4 regions of the Streptomyces sp. NPDC111802 genome follow, and region 2 is predicted to be linked to each of the others. Evidence: riboswitches for the same ligand, from Rfam matches in the RefSeq annotation. Region 2 holds a riboswitch; each other region holds the start of a gene.
The links. A riboswitch is a leader RNA that binds a small molecule or an ion and turns the genes downstream of it on or off. The one in region 2 is predicted to bind cyclic di-AMP.
Positions count from the first base shown of each region.

Region 1 (4,463 bases), on a different contig from region 2:
CGTTCGAGGACCGCTTCCAGGACGGTCGCCGGTCCCGCGCCGGACTCGACGATCGTACGGAGCTCCTCCATCAGCGCGTTGAACCGCTTGACCGCGTTGGTCGACCGCGCGGCCATGCCGTACGCCTCGTCGACACGCCGCAGCGCCTGCGGGAAGCTGATCTTCTCCCGCTGTGAAAGGGCGTCGATCATCGCCTCGGCGCGGTCACCGATGCCACGCTTGGGGACGTTGAGGATCCGTCGCAGCGGCACGGAGTCCTCGGGGTTGGCCAGCACCCGCAGATAGGCGAGTACGTCCCGGACCTCCTTGCGCTCGTAGAACCGGACCCCGCCGACGACCTTGTAGGGCAGCCCGACGCGGATGAAGACTTCCTCGAAGACACGGGACTGGGCGTTCGTACGGTAGAAGACGGCGACGTCGCCGGCCTTCGCGTCCCCCGCGTCGGTCAGTCGGTCTATCTCGTCGGCGACGAACTGCGCCTCGTCGTGCTCGGTGTCCGCGACATAGCCGGTGATGCGCGCGCCCGCGCCCGCGTTGGTCCACAGGTTCTTCGGGCGGCGGGACTCATTGCGCTCGATGACCGCGTTGGCGACGGTCAGGATCGTCTGCGTGGAGCGGTAGTTCTGTTCCAGCAGGATCGTCGTCGCGTCCGGGTAGTCCTCCTCGAACTGGAGGATGTTGCGGATGGTGGCGCCCCGGAACGCATAGATGGACTGGTCGGCGTCGCCCACCACGCACAGCTCGGCGGGCGCGAGGTCGTACTCGCTGGGCGGCACGTCGACGGGGTGCTCGCTGGTCCCGACGAGCTCGCGCACCAGCGCGTACTGGGCGTGGTTGGTGTCCTGGTACTCGTCCACGAGGACGTGCCGGAAACGACGGCGGTAGTGCTCGGCGACGTCCGGGAAGGCCCGCAGCAGATTGACCGTCGTCATGATCAGGTCGTCGAAGTCGAGGGCGTTGGCCTCCCGCAATCGCGACTGGTACATGGCATAGGCCTGCGCGAGGGTCTTCTCGAAGCCGTCCGTCGCCTGGGCGGCGAAGTCCTCCTCGTCGATCAGCTCGTTCTTCAGGTTGCTGATCTTGGCGCTGAAGGACTTGGGCGGGAAGCGCTTGGGATCGAGGTCCAGATCACGGCACACCAGCGCCATCAACCGCTTGCTGTCGGCGGCGTCGTAGATCGAGAACGACGACGTGAACCCGAGCTTCTTGCTCTCCCTGCGCAGGATGCGCACGCACGCGCTGTGGAAGGTCATCACCCACATCGCGTTCGCACGCGGGCCGACGAGCTGCTCGACGCGCTCCTTCATCTCACCGGCGGCCTTGTTGGTGAAGGTGATCGCGAGGATCTGCCCCGGATGCACGTTCCGCTCGGCCAGGAGATGGGCGATGCGATGGGTGAGCACACGCGTCTTGCCGGATCCGGCCCCGGCCACGATGAGCAGGGGGGTGCCGGAGTGGACGACGGCGGCGCGCTGGTTCTCGTTCAACCCCTCCAGCAGCGCCGCGGCGTCGATGGCCGGCCGCGGGGCGCCGTCGCGGTAGTAGGCGTCCCGGTCCGGCGGCACGTCGAACTTCCCACCGAACAGATCGTCCGGAACCGGCTCCGGAGCGTGATCGCCCTCGGGCGGTGGTGGCGGCTCTTCCTCATGGGCCCGTGGGGCCTGGAGGTCCGCCAGGAAGCTGTCGTCAAAGAGGCTGCTCATCGCTCTCCGAGTCTAGGCGGCCCCACTGACAGCCCGCCGCCACCCCGAGAACATCACACGTTCCGAATCCCGACGATCTTCCGGGACACCCGCCCGAGAGCCCCTCACCCCCCGCGACCAGCCCCTTACAGCAAGCGATCGACCAGGCCGAGCGATCAAATACCGCAACAAATAATGCGAAACAACCCACCCACCACATAAGTACTCAAACAGTCCCGCACTCCCCCGAATCAGCTGCTCCTGATACCGCCTCGCCTCAAGGTCACGAAAATGTATCGGGCATATCGAACATCAACCTTCACAGGGGCCACACGAGTTGGCTACCGTGCCGGACAGGCCGTACGACCCCCACCGGCGATCGACGCCGGGCCGCACGGCCTCCGCCGAGTCCGGCGCGCCCGCACGGCGAACCGGAGCCGGGGACCCACCGAACTTGGGGTGAATCGGCCCGACTTCCCATCCGGGAACGGCCGTAGGGCAACCCTTCCGAACCACCCGCCCGAACCCGACAGCTAACTCGGTAGGCGGAGCATGGAAGGAGTCGCCTCCCTTGGCGTCGCACCGCAAGTCGCGTCCCGCCGGTACGCGCGTAGCAGGCATACGGACCCCCGCCCTCGCCACGGCGGCCCTCACGTCCGTCGCCCTGCTGTCCCAGACGGCCAACGCGAGCCCCTCGACGGACGACAACCCCAGCCTCGAAGAGGTCGAGAAGAAGGTCGACGACCTCTACCGCCAGGCGGAGTCGGCGACCGAGAAGTACAACGCGGCCAAGGAGAAGACCGCGAAGCAGCGCCAGCGCGTCGACACCCTCCTCGACGACGTCGCCCAGCGCACCCAGAAGCTCAACGAGGCACGCGAGGAACTGGGCCGCTCCGCCGCCGCCCAGTACCGCACCGGCGCCACCGCCCCCGACACGGCGACCTTCCTCCTCGCGGACACCCCGCAGGACTACTTCGACCAGAGCCAGCTGATGGGCCGTATGACGGACCGTCAGAAGGAATCGGTCGACGAGTACTTCACGCAGCAGTCAGCGACCATGAAGAAGCGCAGGGAGGCCACCCAGAGCCTCGAGACGCTCACCGAATCGCAGAACGACCTCCAGACCGCCAAGACCACCGTCCAGCAGAAGCTCTCCGACGCACGCGAGCTCCTCTCGAAGCTGACGGCGGAGGAGAAGGCCCGCCTCGCCGCGATCGAGAAGCGCAAGCAGGAGGAAGCCGCGCGCAAGGCAGCCGAACTGGCCCGCCAGCAGGCGGAGGCCGAGCGCCAGCGCCAGGAAGCCGCGCAACAGCAGCAGGAGAGCACGGCGCCCCCGTCCGACTCCGGCACCTCGGACTCGTCCTCCTCGGACCCGTCCTCCTCGGACCCGTCCTCCTCGGACTCCTCGTACGCCACCAAGGCCGAGAAGGCCCTGGCCTTCGCCCGCTCCCAGATCGGCAAGCCGTACGTCTGGGGCGCCACCGGCCCCGACTCCTACGACTGCTCGGGCCTCACCCAGGCCGCCTGGAAGGCCGCCGGCGTCGACATCCCGCGCGTCACCTACGACCAGGTCAACGCCGGCACCACGGTCTCCCTCTCCAGCGCCCAGCCCGGCGACCTGGTCTTCTTCTACGACGACGTCACCCATGTGGGCATCTACATAGGCAACGGCATGATGATCCACGCCCCGAAGCCCGGCGCCTACGTCCGCGAGGAGTCGATCTACTACGACGGGGAGTCGTCGATCCACAGCGTGGTCCGCCCCGCCTGACACCCGTCCTCTCCCGACCACGCGCGCGGGCCGCTCGTAAGGCCACGCGCGCGTGGCACGCACAGACACAGCGGCCATGCCGCGAAACGCTAAGGCGAGCCGAAAAGCACCCGTACCCCACCGCCCCCACACACACAGACCACCGCAGGCATCAACGCGCACCCACCCCCCGCGCGCCCCACCCCCATCCCCCACCCCACTCCCTAGCATCGCCCCATGCGCGCCACCACCACCCGCACCTCCCCCCTCCACACCTGGTGGTCGCGGCGACCCCCCGCAGCCGGCGCCGCCGTCATGGCAACCGGCATCATCTCGGTAGCCCTGCACCAGACGGGCTACGAGACCCTGTCCCGCATCGCCCTGGCCCTCGCAAGCGCAGCCTGGCTCGCCCTGGCGGGGGATTTCACCGCCCGCCTCCTCCGGGACCGCCCCAGATGGCTCAAGGAGGCAGCCACCCCGGCCGCCCTCACCGCCGTCGCGGCGACAACAGTCCTCGGCACCCGTTTCAGCACCCTCGGCTGGCAACCCCTCGCCCAGGCGCTCCTGGCCCTAGCGGCCCTGCTCTGGCCAGGCATCCTCATCGCCGTCGTACGCGACTGGCACCGCCAGATGCCCGGCGGGGTCTTCCTCGGCTGCGTGGCCACGGAGGGCGTAGCCGTCCTGGGCGCGACACTCGCCGCATCAGAGACAAAGGCGTGGCTCGCCCACACCGCACTCGTCCTGTTCTGGCTGGGCCTGGTCCTCTACGCCGTCGCCCTCACCTGCTTCGACCCACGCCAGATCGCCCACGGCGCCGGCGACCACTGGGTGGCAGGCGGCGCCATGGCCATCTCCGCAATGGCCGGCGCGCAGCTTCTCGCCGCCGACACCCCCGGCATTCACCTCTGGAACGAGGACGACACCGACGTCCTGCGCACGGTGACCGTCGCCCTGCTCGTACTCGGCCTGGCCTGGTACGCCGTCCTGCTCATCGCCGAGTTCGCATGGCCGAGGCAGCGCTACGACGTACG
Region 1 is NZ_JBVKCZ010000009.1:64,341-68,803, reverse strand. It holds gene pcrA (DNA helicase PcrA) at 1-1,703, opposite strand, end outside; cyclic di-AMP (ydaO/yuaA leader) riboswitch at 2,075-2,245, shown strand; gene ACZ7NC_RS12065 (C40 family peptidase) at 2,254-3,453, shown strand; gene ACZ7NC_RS12060 (tellurite resistance/C4-dicarboxylate transporter family protein) at 3,670-4,463, shown strand, end outside.
Region 1: linked by a shared signal. The riboswitch ahead of ACZ7NC_RS12065 (C40 family peptidase) and the one ahead of ACZ7NC_RS15305 (M23 family metallopeptidase) in region 2 are both predicted to bind cyclic di-AMP.

Region 2 (4,463 bases):
GATCGCGCTCGCCGACGCCGAGGCGCTCGCCGTACGTCCGCTGCCGGAGTACTGGCCCTTCGAGTCCCCGCTCGACGGACGCGAGGAGTACCCGGTCGAGGGCGGCCCCCGCTTCGTACGCCCCGCGCTGTCCGTGCGCGGCGACGAGCGGCGCGGCACCGAGTGGGTTTTCGTGCGGTACGAGACCGAGGAAGACGAGCTGCGGTTGCGCTTTCGTGACGGCGGGCTGCACGTCACCCTGCACCACCGGATGCGCGGCGACGTCGTGGAGCGCTGGGTGACCCTGGACAACGAGGGGCCCGCTCTGGAGCTGCTGCGCGCCGACTCGGCCACCTGGACGCTGCCCGACCGGGAGGACTGGCGGCTGTCCCAGCTGCACGGCCGCTGGGGCGCCGAGTCCCGGCTGGCGCAGGCCCCGCTCACCTACGGCGAGAAGGTCATCGGCAGCCGCCGGGGGCACACCGGGCACCAGCATCTGCCCTGGGTCGCGCTGGACACGGACGCCACCGAGGAGCGCGGCGAGGTCTACGGCTGCGCCCTCGGCTGGTCGGGGTCCTGGCGCATCGCCGTGGCCCAACTTCCGGACGCGCGCGTGCAGATCACCGGCGGGGCCGGGCACGACGACTCGGGCCTGCTGCGCCTGGCGGCGGGGGAGTCCTTCACGACGCCCGTCTTCGCCGGCCTGTGGAGCGACGGCGGCTTCGGCGGGGCCAGCCGCGCCTGGCACGCGTACCAGCGCGCGTATGTGATCCCCGACGCCGACCAGGACCGGGCGGTGCTGTTCAACTCATGGGAGGCGACCGAGTTCGACATCTCCGAGGAGCAGCAGAGCGTGCTCGCGCGGCGGGCCGCGGCCATCGGGGTCGAGCTGTTCGTGGTGGACGACGGCTGGTTCGGCACCCGCACCAGCGACCGCGCCGGGCTCGGCGACTGGACGCCCAACCCCGACCGCTTCCCGTCCGGCCTCAAGCCGCTCGCCGAGTACGTGCACGCGCTGGGCATGCAGTTCGGCATCTGGGTCGAACCGGAAATGGTCAATCCGGACAGCGAGCTGTATCGCGCCCACCCGGAGTGGGTGCAGCACCAAACAGGACGAAAGCGTACGGAATTCCGCAATCAGCTCGTACTGAACCTCGCCCGCGACGACGTCCAGGAGTATCTCTGGGAACAGCTCGACGGGCTCCTCTCCAGCGCCCCGATCGACTATGTGAAGTGGGACTTCAACCGCTGCTTCTCCGACGCCGGCTGGCCCGGTGAGCCGTATCCGCAGCGCTTGTGGGTCGACCATGTGCGTGCCCTGTACGGTCTGCTCGACCGGCTGCGCGCCGCTCACCCCGGTGTCGCCTTCGAGTCCTGCTCGGGCGGCGGCGGACGGATCGACCTCGGCGTGCTCGGCCGTACCGACCAGGTGTGGACCTCGGACAACACCGACCCCCTCGACCGGCTCGCCATCCAGCACGGCTTCAGCCAGATCCACCCGCCCCGGGCCATGGCGGCCTGGGTCACCGACAGTCCGAACGCCATGCTCAACCACCGCGCCAGCTCACTGCGCTTCCGCTTCGTCAGCGCCATGGCGGGGGTGCTCGGCGTCGGCGGCGACCTGGAGCGGTGGACCGAGGAGGAGCTGGCCGAGGCCCGGGAGTGGGTGACGCTCTACAAGGAGATCCGCCCCCTGGTGCAGCGCGGTGACCTCTACCGGCTGCGGCCCCCGCGCGGCGGACTGAGCGCGGTGCAGTACGTGCTCGGGGACGAGACGGTCGTCCTCGCCTGGCTCCAGGCCCAGAGCTATGGCGAGCCCCTGCCGGCCCTGAGGCTGCGCGGTCTCGACCCGACAGGTGCGTATGAATGCCTTGAAACGGGCGAAATTCACCGAGGTGCCGTACTGGTGCATCACGGACTAAGTGCCCGTCTGTGTGGCGATCTGGATGCGACGGTTATTCGCCTCCGTCGCATCTAGGTGTTCTGTCCGAATTGACTACTTCATTCCAACTCGCTCTGGAGTGAAGGGAGGTGGAGCAGGGTCACGTGAGGAGCGTCATATTCGTGACCGTGCGTCGCCCGTCATGTCCACGTAATTCACATGTTTTTCATGGGGCTTTGAGTCGGACGGCATACCAAGAATTCACTCACGGTGACCGGTAATTCCCACAAGGGATCAACAGGAACGCATTCGGACGGAACCTCTCACTTGTTCCCATGCGTCTTCCTCGCTTACGTTCGCCACCAATCCGGACGGACGCCTAATCCTGCCGCCGACCGGATCCCGCGCTAACTCACCCGTCCACGGCAGGAGCGGGGGACCCACAGGTACAACCGCCTGTTCCGGTCTCCGGAACGGCTTGGGGTCAAGTCGCGTCCCGACGCGGCCGGGCATCTCCAGCCCGCACCCGACAGCTCACCTCGCAGGCGCCGGAGAGGAATTCGCCATGCCCGCGAAGGGTAAGCATCGCCGCCCGAAGCCCTTGCGCTTCACCCGCTCCATAGCCGTCGCCGGAACCGGCGGCGCCGCTCTCGCTCTCCCGCTCATGGGGGCCACCGGCGCCCACGCCGCTCCCTCGCAGTCCGTTTCGGAAAAGGCCGTTCAGTCCCTTCCCGCCGCCGGCCAGAAGGCGGTTGAGAAGAAGGCCGCCGAGAAGAAGACCGGCGTGCGGACCTATTCGGTGAGGGTGGGCGATTACCTTTCGAAGATCGCCGACAAGGAGAATGTCAGCGGCGGCTGGAAGCGGCTCTACGCCGACAACCGCGCGGCGGTCGGCGACGACCCGTCGCTGATCCACCCCGGTCTGAAGCTCACGATCGGTGGCAAGAAGGCCACGACGAGCACCCCCAAGTCCTCGTCGTCCGCCCCGTCCTCCGCCTCGTCGAAGAAGTCCTCGAAGCCCTCGTCGAAGCCGTCCTCGAACGACTCGAGCGCCTCGAAGTCCGCCGCGAAGACGACCTCGGCCGCCGGGACCGCAAGCACCGCCAACGGGTTCTCCGCCCCGCTCACCGGCGCGACCCTCGGCACCGGATACAAGGTGGCGGGCAGCATGTGGTCCAGCGGCTACCACACCGGTGTCGACTTCGCCGCCGCGACCGGCACCCCGCTCAAGGCGGTCGGCGCGGGCACCGTCGTCTCCGCCGGCTGGGGTGGCGCGTACGGCAACCAGGTCGTCATCCAGCTCGCCGACGGCTACTACGCGCAGTACGCCCACCTGTCCTCGCTCTCCGTCTCGGCCGGCCAGACCGTGACCGCGGGCCAGCAGGTCGGCCTCTCCGGCGCGACCGGCAACGTGACCGGCCCGCACCTGCACTTCGAGATCCGCACCACGCCGGACTACGGCTCGGACGTGGACCCGGTCGCCTACCTCCGCTCCAAGGGCGTTGCCATCGGCTGACGGCCGCCCGCGCGAAAGCCACCTGCCTGACACGCAACCGAAGGCCGGACCTCGATCCCCGGGTCCGGCCTTCGGTGTGTCCACGGTCCAGTGGCCGTGCCCCGGAGGCCGATGACAGTCATCACCCGCTCAACACCCCTGCTCAGAGGGTTATTCCAGGTTTGGTCAACACTTGGGGAGTGGCTTATCTCACCGCTCGTCAACCTCTTCCTACGGTCGCGTAGGTCACATTCAAAGGTGAATCATGTCCCGATGTGGCAGACGATTCGAAGAGTGACAGCAGATCAGTGATCGGGTCGTACGTCGCGGTGGGGGACAGCTTCACCGAGGGCGTCGGCGACCCCGGCCCCGACGGGGCGTTCGTCGGCTGGGCGGACCGGTTCGCGGTCCTGCTCGCGGACCGGCGTCCCGAGGGCGACTTCGACTACACCAACCTCGCCGTGCGCGGCAAACTGCTCGACCAGATCGTCGAGGACCAGCTTCCCAAGGCCGTCGAACTGGCCCCGGACCTGGTCTCGTTCTGCGCGGGCGGCAACGACATCATCCGGCCGGGCACCGACCCCGACGAGGTGGCCGAGCGCTTCGAGCGGGCGATCGCCCGGCTCACCTCCGCCGTCGGCACCGTCATGGTGACGACCGGCTTCGACACCCGTGGCGTACCCGTGCTGAAGCATCTGCGCGGCAAGATCGCCACGTACAACGGTCATGTGCGGGCCATCGCCGACCGGTACGGCTGCCCGGTGCTCGACCTGTGGTCCCTGAAGACGGTTCAGGACCGCCGGGCCTGGGACGGCGACCGGCTTCACCTGTCTCCCGAGGGGCACACGCGCGTGGCGCTTCGCGCGGGCCAGGTCCTCGGGCTGGAGATCCCCGCCGACCCGGACCAGCCCTGGCCGCCGCTCCCGCCCCGCGGCACCCTTGAGGTTCGCCGGGACGACGTCCAATGGGCGCGCGAGTACCTGGTGCCGTGGATCGGCCGGCGGCTGCGCGGCGAGTCGTCGGGCGACCATGTGACGGCCAAGGGCGCCATGTCCCCGGACGACATCAAGATGCGGATCCAGTCCGTGGCCTGAGAGCGGTTCGCGA
Region 2 is NZ_JBVKCZ010000012.1:64,412-68,874, forward strand. It holds gene ACZ7NC_RS15300 (alpha-galactosidase) at 1-1,957, shown strand, start outside; cyclic di-AMP (ydaO/yuaA leader) riboswitch at 2,265-2,422, shown strand; gene ACZ7NC_RS15305 (M23 family metallopeptidase) at 2,427-3,377, shown strand; gene ACZ7NC_RS15310 (SGNH/GDSL hydrolase family protein) at 3,665-4,450, shown strand.

Region 3 (4,463 bases), on a different contig from region 2:
CACTTGAAGCCGCTGCGCTGGGCCAGCTCGACGGCGTCCAGGGTCTCGGTCAGCGAGCCGATCTGGTTGACCTTGACCAGCAGGGCGTTGGCGGCGCCGTCGTCGATGCCGCGGGCCAGGCGCTCCGGGTTGGTGACGAACAGGTCGTCGCCGACGATCTGGACCTTGTCGCCGAGCTTGTCGGTGAGGACCTTCCAGCCGGCCCAGTCGTCCTCGAACAGCGGGTCCTCGATGGAGACGAGCGGGTAGGCCGCCACGAGCTCCTCGTAGTACTCCGTCATCTCGGCGGCGGAGCGCTCCTTGCCCTCGAAGAGGTACTTGCCGTCCTTGTAGAACTCGGAGGCGGCGACGTCGAGCGCGAGGGCGATCTGCTCGCCGGGGGCGTAGCCGGCTTCCTTGATGGCCTCGAGGATGAGGTCGAGGGCCTCGCGGTTGGAGCCGAGGTTCGGGGCGAAGCCGCCCTCGTCGCCGAGGCCGGTGGACAGGCCGCGGCCCTTCAGGACCTTCTTGAGGGTGTGGTAGACCTCGGTGCCCCAGCGCAGGGCCTCGGAGAAGGACTCCGCGCCGATCGGGGCGATCATGAACTCCTGGATGTCCACGTTGGAGTCGGCGTGCGAGCCGCCGTTCAGGATGTTCATCATCGGCACCGGCAGCAGGTGCGCGTTCGGGCCGCCCAGGTAGCGGAAGAGCGGGAGGTCGGACGCCTCGGAGGCGGCGTGCGCGACGGCGAGCGAGACGCCGAGGATGGCGTTGGCGCCGAGCGAGCCCTTGTTGTCGGTGGCGTCCAGGTCGAACATCGCCTGGTCGATCAGGCGCTGCTCGGTGGCGTCGTAGCCGACGAGCTCCGGGCCGATCTGCTCGATGACGGCGAGGACGGCCTTCTCGACACCCTTGCCCTGGTAGCGGTTGGGGTCACCGTCACGGAGCTCGATGGCCTCGAAGGCACCGGTCGAGGCGCCGGACGGGACGGCGGCACGACCCGTGCTGCCGTCGTCGAGGCCGACCTCGACCTCGACCGTGGGGTTGCCTCGGGAGTCCAGGATTTCCCGGGCTACGACGACGTCGATGGACGGCACGAGCATCTCCTTCTTCGGATGTGACGCGGGTACGCAGACCGCGGTGGGTACTGCGAGACGAGCCTAACCGGCTCCGGGCGTTCGGCCAGCGGTCGACCGCCCCGTGGACAGAACCGAGAGTAAATTGTTTCCGAACGGAACAAAAATGGTCCGCGTGCGGGCCCGCAGAAGAACCCGCGTGCAAGCCCGCACAAGAAAGAGCCCCGCCCCGGTGCGTACGGGGGAAAACGCACCGAGGCGGGGAGTTCGTGGGGACGGGGGTGGCCCTCACGACGCCTTCACTATGAGGTCCACGGATGTGAAGGCGCTGTGGTTCAACTGTCGGCCGCGTGATGCCGCGGGCCGCCGGTTCGCGGCCCGCCGCGCCGGCTTACTTCAGGTGCAGCTGCTGACCCGGGTAGATCAGGTTCGCGTCCTCGACGATGCCCTTGTTCAGCTGGAAGAGCTTCTCCCAGCCGCCCTTGACGTCGTGGTCCGCGGCGATCGAGCTGAGGGTGTCACCCTTGACGACCTTGTACTCGCCGTCGCCCTTCTTGACCTTCTTGCCGGTCGGGGTGGTGACGGTCTTGGTGCTCTTCTTGGCGGCCGGGCGGTCGGTGGAGCGGGAGGCCGACTGCTGCTCGCTGGAGCGAGTGGTGGTCTCGCCGCTCTGCGAGGAGCCGGCGGAGGAGCCGTTGTAGGCGGCGCTCGACAGGCCGGTGCCGCAGTTCGGCCAGGCGCCCTTGCCCTGGGCCGCGAGGACCTTCTCGGCTATCTCGATCTGCTGGGCCTTGCTGGCCTGGTCGGCGGTGGAGGCGTACGCCGTGCCGCCGTACGCGGCCCAGGTGGAGGCGGAGAACTGCAGACCGCCGTAGTAGCCGTTGCCGGTGTTGATCGACCAGTTGCCGCCGGACTCGCACTGGGCGACGGTGTCCCACTCGGAGGCGGTGGCGGCCGAGGCACTGCCGGCCGCCATCAGCGGGGCGGCGACGGCGGCGGCGCCGGTGACGCCGACGACGGCGATGGCGCGAGCGGCCTTGGACGGACGGCGGTGCTTGCCCTTGCTGGAAAACAGCATGGAAGGATCCCCTCACCGACGCCTACGAGGTGAGCTGTCGGGTTCGGGCCGGTTGAGTTGCCCGGCCGCGCACCGCTGACGCTGGTGCGCGACTTAACCCCAAGCCGAACTCCGGCCGTGCGGCCCCGAAGGGCCTCAACTGCCGGACCCGGCGCTTACCTTGGGTCCCCCGCTCCTGCCTACGGCGCTTGACGCGACGACTGTTCCCGTACGGCCGCCGGCAGGATTCGGCGTGACGGCTGTCGGGGCTCGCTCTGGTGGCGAGCGGTCATGACCGTAGACACGCGATTCGCGGAATTACAAAGACGATCAGGGCATCTGAGATCTATCTCTCACTACCTTTAAAGCGGACATTCCAGGGCGAAACATGACGCGAACTCCCGCTGTTTTTCGCCCTGTTCGACCGTTATTCGACAGGGACGTCCAGGGTCTGACCGGCGAAGATGTGGTTCGCGTCGGCGCCGATGGCCTTCTTGTTCGCGTTGTACAGCGCGCGCCACCCGCCCTGAAGCTCAAGGGAGTCGGCGATGGAGGCGAGAGTGTCGCCGGGGCGGACGCTGTACGAGGCGTGGCGACCGGAGGACTTGACGGCACTGTCGACGGCATCGTCCTCGTCGGCACTGGGACCGCGATGACGCCCGGAGCCGGCCGTCGCGTCGTCGATCGACCCGGTGTCGACGAGACTCCAGGAGCCCGCATCCTGCTCCGAGTTGTCCTGATTGTCACCCTTGGGGGTCTCTATGGGAGAGCTGTCCGGCGACTGTGGAGTCCTTGAGTCGGGTGACGTATCGGACTTCGCGGACTTGTCGACTGAAGAGGACGACGAGGGCGAGGATGATGAATTATCGGGTGATTCGGACGAAGCGCCGGAGGAGCCGCTCAGCAGGTTCGAGGCATCGTCGGACGGGGTCGACGCACCGGAGGAGTCGGATTCGCTCGATGAGTCAGACGAACTCGATGAGCCGGACGAGCCGGACGACTTGGGTGAATCGAGCAAACCGGAGGATCCGGACACCTCGGAGGGTGAGTCCTCCTCCACCCCGGTGTCGAGGTCGACCGAGCCGGACGCCTTGGTGAGTCCGTTGAGCACCGCGCAGGTGCCCCAGGGACTGGTTCCCCGGGCCGCCAGGACGTCCTGCGCCACGGCGATCTGCTGGGAGCGGCTGGCCAGATCGGGAGTGGAGGCGTAGTCGAGACCGCCGTACTTCTCCCAGTCGGCCTGGGTCAACTGGAGTCCGCCATAACGCCCGTTGCCGGTGTCGGCGCTCCAGGAGCCGCCACTCTCACAGTCGGCCACCTTGTCCCACACATTGCCGTCGGCCGCGCTCGCGCCGGTGGCGCCGAGGAGCGGGATGGCGATGGCGGAGCCGGTCACCCCGGCCGCGACAAGGAGAGCCGGAGCCTGACGGGGGCGACGGTGACGACCGTTCCCGGAGAGCATGCGGGTGCCTTTCACGAGACAGCAGTGACTGTGGCGCGTGAAACCTGGGCGCCTCGTTGATCCGTGAACGTATAGGCAGACGATCACTTGTCACAAGTTAATGCCGCGTAGATCACGTGAAGATCACAGACTTGAGCGCGTATCACGTTTGCCGGGGCGGACAGAATCACCCAACTGGGCTGAACTCCACCGGAAGGGTGCGCAGTCCGCGCATGATCAGTCCACCGCGCCATCTCAACTCCCCCGGATCCACCGCGAGTCGGAGGTCCGGGAGTCGGGTGAGGAGCGTGGCCAGGGCGGTCTGGCCCTCCAGGCGGGCGAGCGGGGCGCCGAGGCAGTAGTGGATGCCGTGGCCGTAACCGAGGTGCTGGTTGTCACGGCGGCCGAGGTCCAGGACGTCCGGGTCGCCGAACCGCTCCGGGTCGCGGTCGGCGGCGGCCAGGACGACGAGGACGGGGTCGCCGGGGGCGATGTGCTGTCCGCCGATGGTGAGCGGCTCGGTGGCGAAGCGCCAGGTGGCGAGCTCGACGGGGCCGTCGTAGCGCAGGAGTTCCTCGACGCCGGTTTCGAGCAGGGCGGTGTCGCGGTCGGCCAGGGAGGACTGGAGGCGGGCGCGCTGCTCGGGGTGGGTGAGCAGGGCGTAGGTGCCGTTGCCGATGAGGTTGACGGTTGTCTCGAAACCGGCGAACAGCAGGATGAAGGCCATGGCCGCGGCCTCGTTCTCGGTGAGGTGCTCACCGTGGTCGGAGGCGCGGATGAGGCCCGAGATGAGGTCCTCGCCGGGGTCGGGGGTGGCGGGAAGCGCCTCGCGCTTGCGGTGGATGAGGTCGGCGAGATAGCCGCGCATCTTCTTCACCGACCGCGCGACCCCGCCCCTCGGGCCGCCCTG
Region 3 is NZ_JBVKCZ010000004.1:103,839-108,301, forward strand. It holds gene eno (phosphopyruvate hydratase) at 1-1,082, opposite strand, end outside; gene ACZ7NC_RS05320 (transglycosylase family protein) at 1,447-2,133, opposite strand; cyclic di-AMP (ydaO/yuaA leader) riboswitch at 2,138-2,330, opposite strand; gene ACZ7NC_RS05325 (transglycosylase family protein) at 2,540-3,574, opposite strand; gene ACZ7NC_RS05330 (cytochrome P450 family protein) at 3,741-4,463, opposite strand, start outside.
Region 3: linked by a shared signal. The riboswitch ahead of ACZ7NC_RS05320 (transglycosylase family protein) and the one ahead of ACZ7NC_RS15305 (M23 family metallopeptidase) in region 2 are both predicted to bind cyclic di-AMP.

Region 4 (4,463 bases), on a different contig from region 2:
CGCCTTGATGTTGGCCGCGCTCAGGCCCCGGAAATCGGGGTGCTGGCTGACCTTGGTGGCGATCACGACATCGTCCCGGTTGCCGCGTGCCGTCAGCCAGTTGCCGATGACCGTCTCGGACTCGCCGCCCGCGTTGCCCTCGACCCACGCCGAGTAGACGTCGGCCGTGTCGATGAAGTTGCCGCCCGCCTCTGTGTACGCGTCGAGGACGGCGAAGGACTGGGTCTCGTCGGCGGTCCAGCCGAAGACGTTGCCGCCGAGGCAGAGCGGGTGGACCTCGAGGTCGGAGGAGCCGAGCTTGCGAAGAGAAGTCATGTTCTACGTCAACTGCCGTGCCGGAGCCGATCATTCCGAGCTTGCGACAAAGTCCCGGTAAACACTCCTGGCACACCGAAAACCGGCAGCCCTGACGTCGGGGGGACGCCGTCAGGACTGCCGGGGGTTCAGAAGTGGACGCCTCTCAAGGACCTCAAGGGACTCAGGACCTCAGGGTCTCGTGGCCTCAGGACCTCACGACCTCAGGGCGTGAGGCCCTTGCCCTGCAGCCACGCCATCGGGTCGATGCCGTTCGTGGCGCCGTCGGGGTGCACCTCGAGGTGCAGGTGGGCGCCGGTCACATTGCCCGTGGCACCAACGCGGCCGATGACGTCGCCCGTGTTGACCTTCTGGCCCACGCTGACGCTGATCGAGGACTGGTGCGCGAACCAGAGCTCGGTGCCGTCGTCGAGGGTGATCTCGGTCTTGTAGCCGTACGAGCCGTCCCAGCCGGCGAAGGTGACCGTGCCGGAGTGGATCGCCTTGATCAGCGTGCCGGTGGGGGCGGCGAAGTCGAGGCCGGTGTGGTACCCGGAGGACCAGTAGGCGCCGGCCTGACCGAAGGTCGAGGTGATGGTGTACGAGGAGGTCGGCAGCGTGTACTGCTTGGCCAGCTCGGCGAGGCGCTCGGCCTCGGCCTTCTTGCGGGCCTCCTCCTCGGCGGCGGCCTTCGCGGCGGCGGCCTTCTCCTTGGCCTCCTGCTCCGCCTTGGCGGCGGCCGCGGCGGCCTCCTTCTCGGCGGCGGCAACGGCAGCGGCGGCGGCCTTGCTGTCGATCTGGTCCTGCTGGAGCTCGGCCTGCGCGATGATCCGGCTGCGCAGCGCCTCGCCGGCGTCGGAGCCGCTCTGAGCGGTCTGCTCGGTGGCCTCGCCCATGGTGCTGAGGGCGGTGGCCGTGTCCTCGGCGGCCTCGGAGGAGTCGTCGTCGGAGATCAGCGGCAGGTCGGGCATGGTGATGGCGACCGGCGGCTTGCCGCTGTTCGCGCTGGCCATGCCGCCCGCGCCGACGGCGGCTATGACGCCTACGCCGAGAACCGTGGAGCTGCGGGCGAGTCCCCCGCCGCGCTGCTTGGAGACGCGGTGCCTGCCACGAACGGGACGAATGGACTCCGCGGTGGGGTTCCACTCCTCGAACGGGCCCTCGTCGGTGCGGTAGCTGTCGTAGCCGAAGGTGTCGGTGGTGCGCTGGCTCGGCACGAACGGGGCTTGCGGAGCAGGCCGGTTTGACGCCACGTGGGCGTACTCCTTTCCTTCCTTCTCGCCTACCGGGTTAGCTGACGGGTTCGGAGCAGGAAGGTCTCCTACGCGCGTATACCAACCGTGCTTCCACGGCGGAATCCGTGCGATTCACCCCAGGGTGGTGGTTCCCCGGCTCCCTTGCGGGACTCGGCGCGTGCGCACGGAGCCGCCTCTTGTGACGGCTGGGACGACCGCGCTGCGTTATCGAACGTTAATAGACGCGGGGTGCGGATTCCAAGCTGTTCCACTTGATCATTAACGATTCTCGCCTGGACTTACGGGTCATCAGTGGCCCAAATCGGGCGAGTTGGCCAAGGCTCAGGAATCACACAGGTATTGACGGTATGTCAGTTGTTATGCGGAGGGCGCTCGCCCGATCACATCTGGTGACAACGATCAAGGTCACCTGCAGAAGGGGGCGCCGGTGAAGTCCGTGGGCGTGAGGTGGTCGTACACGGCAGCCGGACGGCCGGGCGTGCCGGCCGGGAAAACACTCAGGGCCGGAACTGATCAGTTCCGGCCCTGAGCCTTCAGTAGCGGGGACAGGATTTGAACCTGCGACCTCTGGGTTATGAGCCCAGCGAGCTACCGAGCTGCTCCACCCCGCGTCGTTGAATCCATAGTACGCCATCCGCAGGACCCGAAGCACACGCCTTTCTTTCAGGGCCGGAGCGGGGGTCTGGGGGCGCGGCCCCCAGGGACGGGACGGGCAAGGGCGGCGGGGGCGAGAAGAAGCCCGGCCTCAGCCCAGCAGATGCCCGTTCGGTGCCATCGCCCGCTCCTCGTACTCCGCGAGCACCACCACATCCACGCCCTCCCCCGCCAGCACCCCGCTCCCATCGGCTCCGACCACGAACGTGTCCGGCTCCCGCCAAGCCGTCACCACCCTGCGCACCCCCGCCTCAAGAATCAGCCGCGCACACGGCACCGGCCGCGACGCACGCCGCGTACAAGGCTCCAGGCTGCTGTACACCGTCGCCGACGCCAGCCTCGGATCCCCCGCCGGGATCTTCGCCAGCGCCGCCTCCTCCGCATGCACCACGGGATCACCGCCCTCCCTGGAGTACCCGCGCGCCAGTTCCGTCCCGTCGGCCGCCACCACCACCGCCCCGACGCTGAACGCCGTCTTTGAGGGCGGGCACTGCGCCGCCAGCTCGCACGCCAGCCCCAGCCAGTGCCGATCCGCGGCGGAGGGAAGCTCACCGGCACCCGGCGCCGTCGGCTCGTAACGCATCAGCACCACGTCCTCGATCCGCCGCGTCTCGACCAGTCGCAGCCGTCCACCCTGATACCCACCCGGCCCGAACAGCCGCGGCGCCCGCGCATCCCCCACGAACAGCGGCGCCAGCACCAGCTGCAACTCGTCCGCCAGCCCCTGCTGGATCAGCTGGGTGTGGATCTTGCCGCCCCCCTCGACCATCAGCCGCTCGACGCCGCGCACCTCACGCAGATGCGCCAGCAGGGGCCGCCAGTCCAGTTCATCGCCCAGCGCGACGACGTCCGCTTCGACCGGCGCCCGCCGCAGCCGCTCCGCGCCCTTCGCCGTCGTATAGACGATCTTGTCGCCGCCCGTGTGCCAGAAGTTCGCGGCCGGATCCAGCTCGCCCGTCGCGCTGACCGTGACCTTCAACGGATACTCCGGCTTCCCCGCCGCCACCCGCGCGGCCCGCCGTTCGGCCGAGTTCACCAGCAGCCGCGGGTTGTCCGCCCGGATCGTGCCGGCACCGATCAGAATCGCGTCCACGGAGGCCCGCACCTCGTCGACCCGGTCGAAGTCGGCCGGGCTGGACAGCAGCAGGCGGTCGGGAGTCGTGTCGTCGAGGTAGCCGTCCAGGGAGACGGCGGCGGACAGCAGGACGTAGGGGTACGACGGCATGGGCGCGCTCTCCGACTCTACGGTCTGGCTATACGGTCTGGGTCTTGGTTCAACTTTGAAACAAACCTACACTGGTCCTATGACGACTCGCTGGCTCACCCCCGAGGAGCAGCGCGCCTGGCGCGCGTACATCGCCGCCGCCGCGCTCGTGGAGGACGCGCTGGACCGGCAGCTCCAGCAGGAGGCCGGCATGCCTCACGTGTATTACTCCATCCTCGCCACGCTCTCCGAAAGCCCGGAGCGCCGACTGCGCATGACCGACCTCGCGGAGGGGCTGAAGATCACCCGTAGCCGGCTGACCTACGCCGTCACCCGCCTGGAGAAGGACGGCCTGGTGCGGCGCGAGGACTGCCGCTGGGACAAGCGGGGCAGCATCGCGGCCCTCACCGACCAGGGGATGCGGGTCCTGGAGCAGGCGGCCCCGGGTCATGTCGAGACCGTACGGTCGCTGCTCTTCGACCGACTGTCCCCGGAGCAGGTCGGCCAGCTGGAGGAGATCTTCACGGCGATCGGCGAGGGGTTCCACGGGGAGGACGCGCATGCCGCCCCGGACGACGTGCCCTGGCGCAGGCGCTCCAACAAGCCCTGTTCGTGATCCGCGCGACAAATCTGTTGCTTCAAATTTAAAGCATGGGGTAGGGTCCTGGCCGAGCTGCTGATTCAAATCTGAAGCAGATGGCCACGCACGGAACCCGGAGACCCCGCATGCCCGACTTCCCCGCCGCCGCCACCCAGCGCGCCCGCGTCCGGGTCCCGCTGCGCTTCCAGGACGGCTACCGCGTCGACGCCGAACTCGTCACCTTCCACGGCCTGGCGGACGGCCTGGAGCATGTGGCCGTCGTCCTCGGCGCCCCGGCCCCCGGCACCACCCCGCTGGTCCGCCTGCACTCCGAGTGCCTGACCGGCGATGTCTTCGGCTCGGCCCGCTGCGACTGCGGCCCCCAGCTGCGTGAGGCCGTCGAGCGCATCGCCGAGCGCGGCGGAGTGCTGCTGTACCTGCGTCAGGAGGGCCGCGGCATCGGCCTCTACAACAA
Region 4 is NZ_JBVKCZ010000013.1:201,775-206,237, reverse strand. It holds gene ACZ7NC_RS17250 (aldo/keto reductase) at 1-315, opposite strand, end outside; gene ACZ7NC_RS17245 (M23 family metallopeptidase) at 519-1,547, opposite strand; cyclic di-AMP (ydaO/yuaA leader) riboswitch at 1,559-1,716, opposite strand; tRNA gene ACZ7NC_RS17240 (tRNA-Met) at 2,088-2,161, opposite strand; gene ACZ7NC_RS17235 (dihydrofolate reductase family protein) at 2,296-3,429, opposite strand; gene ACZ7NC_RS17230 (MarR family winged helix-turn-helix transcriptional regulator) at 3,509-4,024, shown strand; gene ACZ7NC_RS17225 (GTP cyclohydrolase II) at 4,135-4,463, shown strand, end outside.
Region 4: linked by a shared signal. The riboswitch ahead of ACZ7NC_RS17245 (M23 family metallopeptidase) and the one ahead of ACZ7NC_RS15305 (M23 family metallopeptidase) in region 2 are both predicted to bind cyclic di-AMP.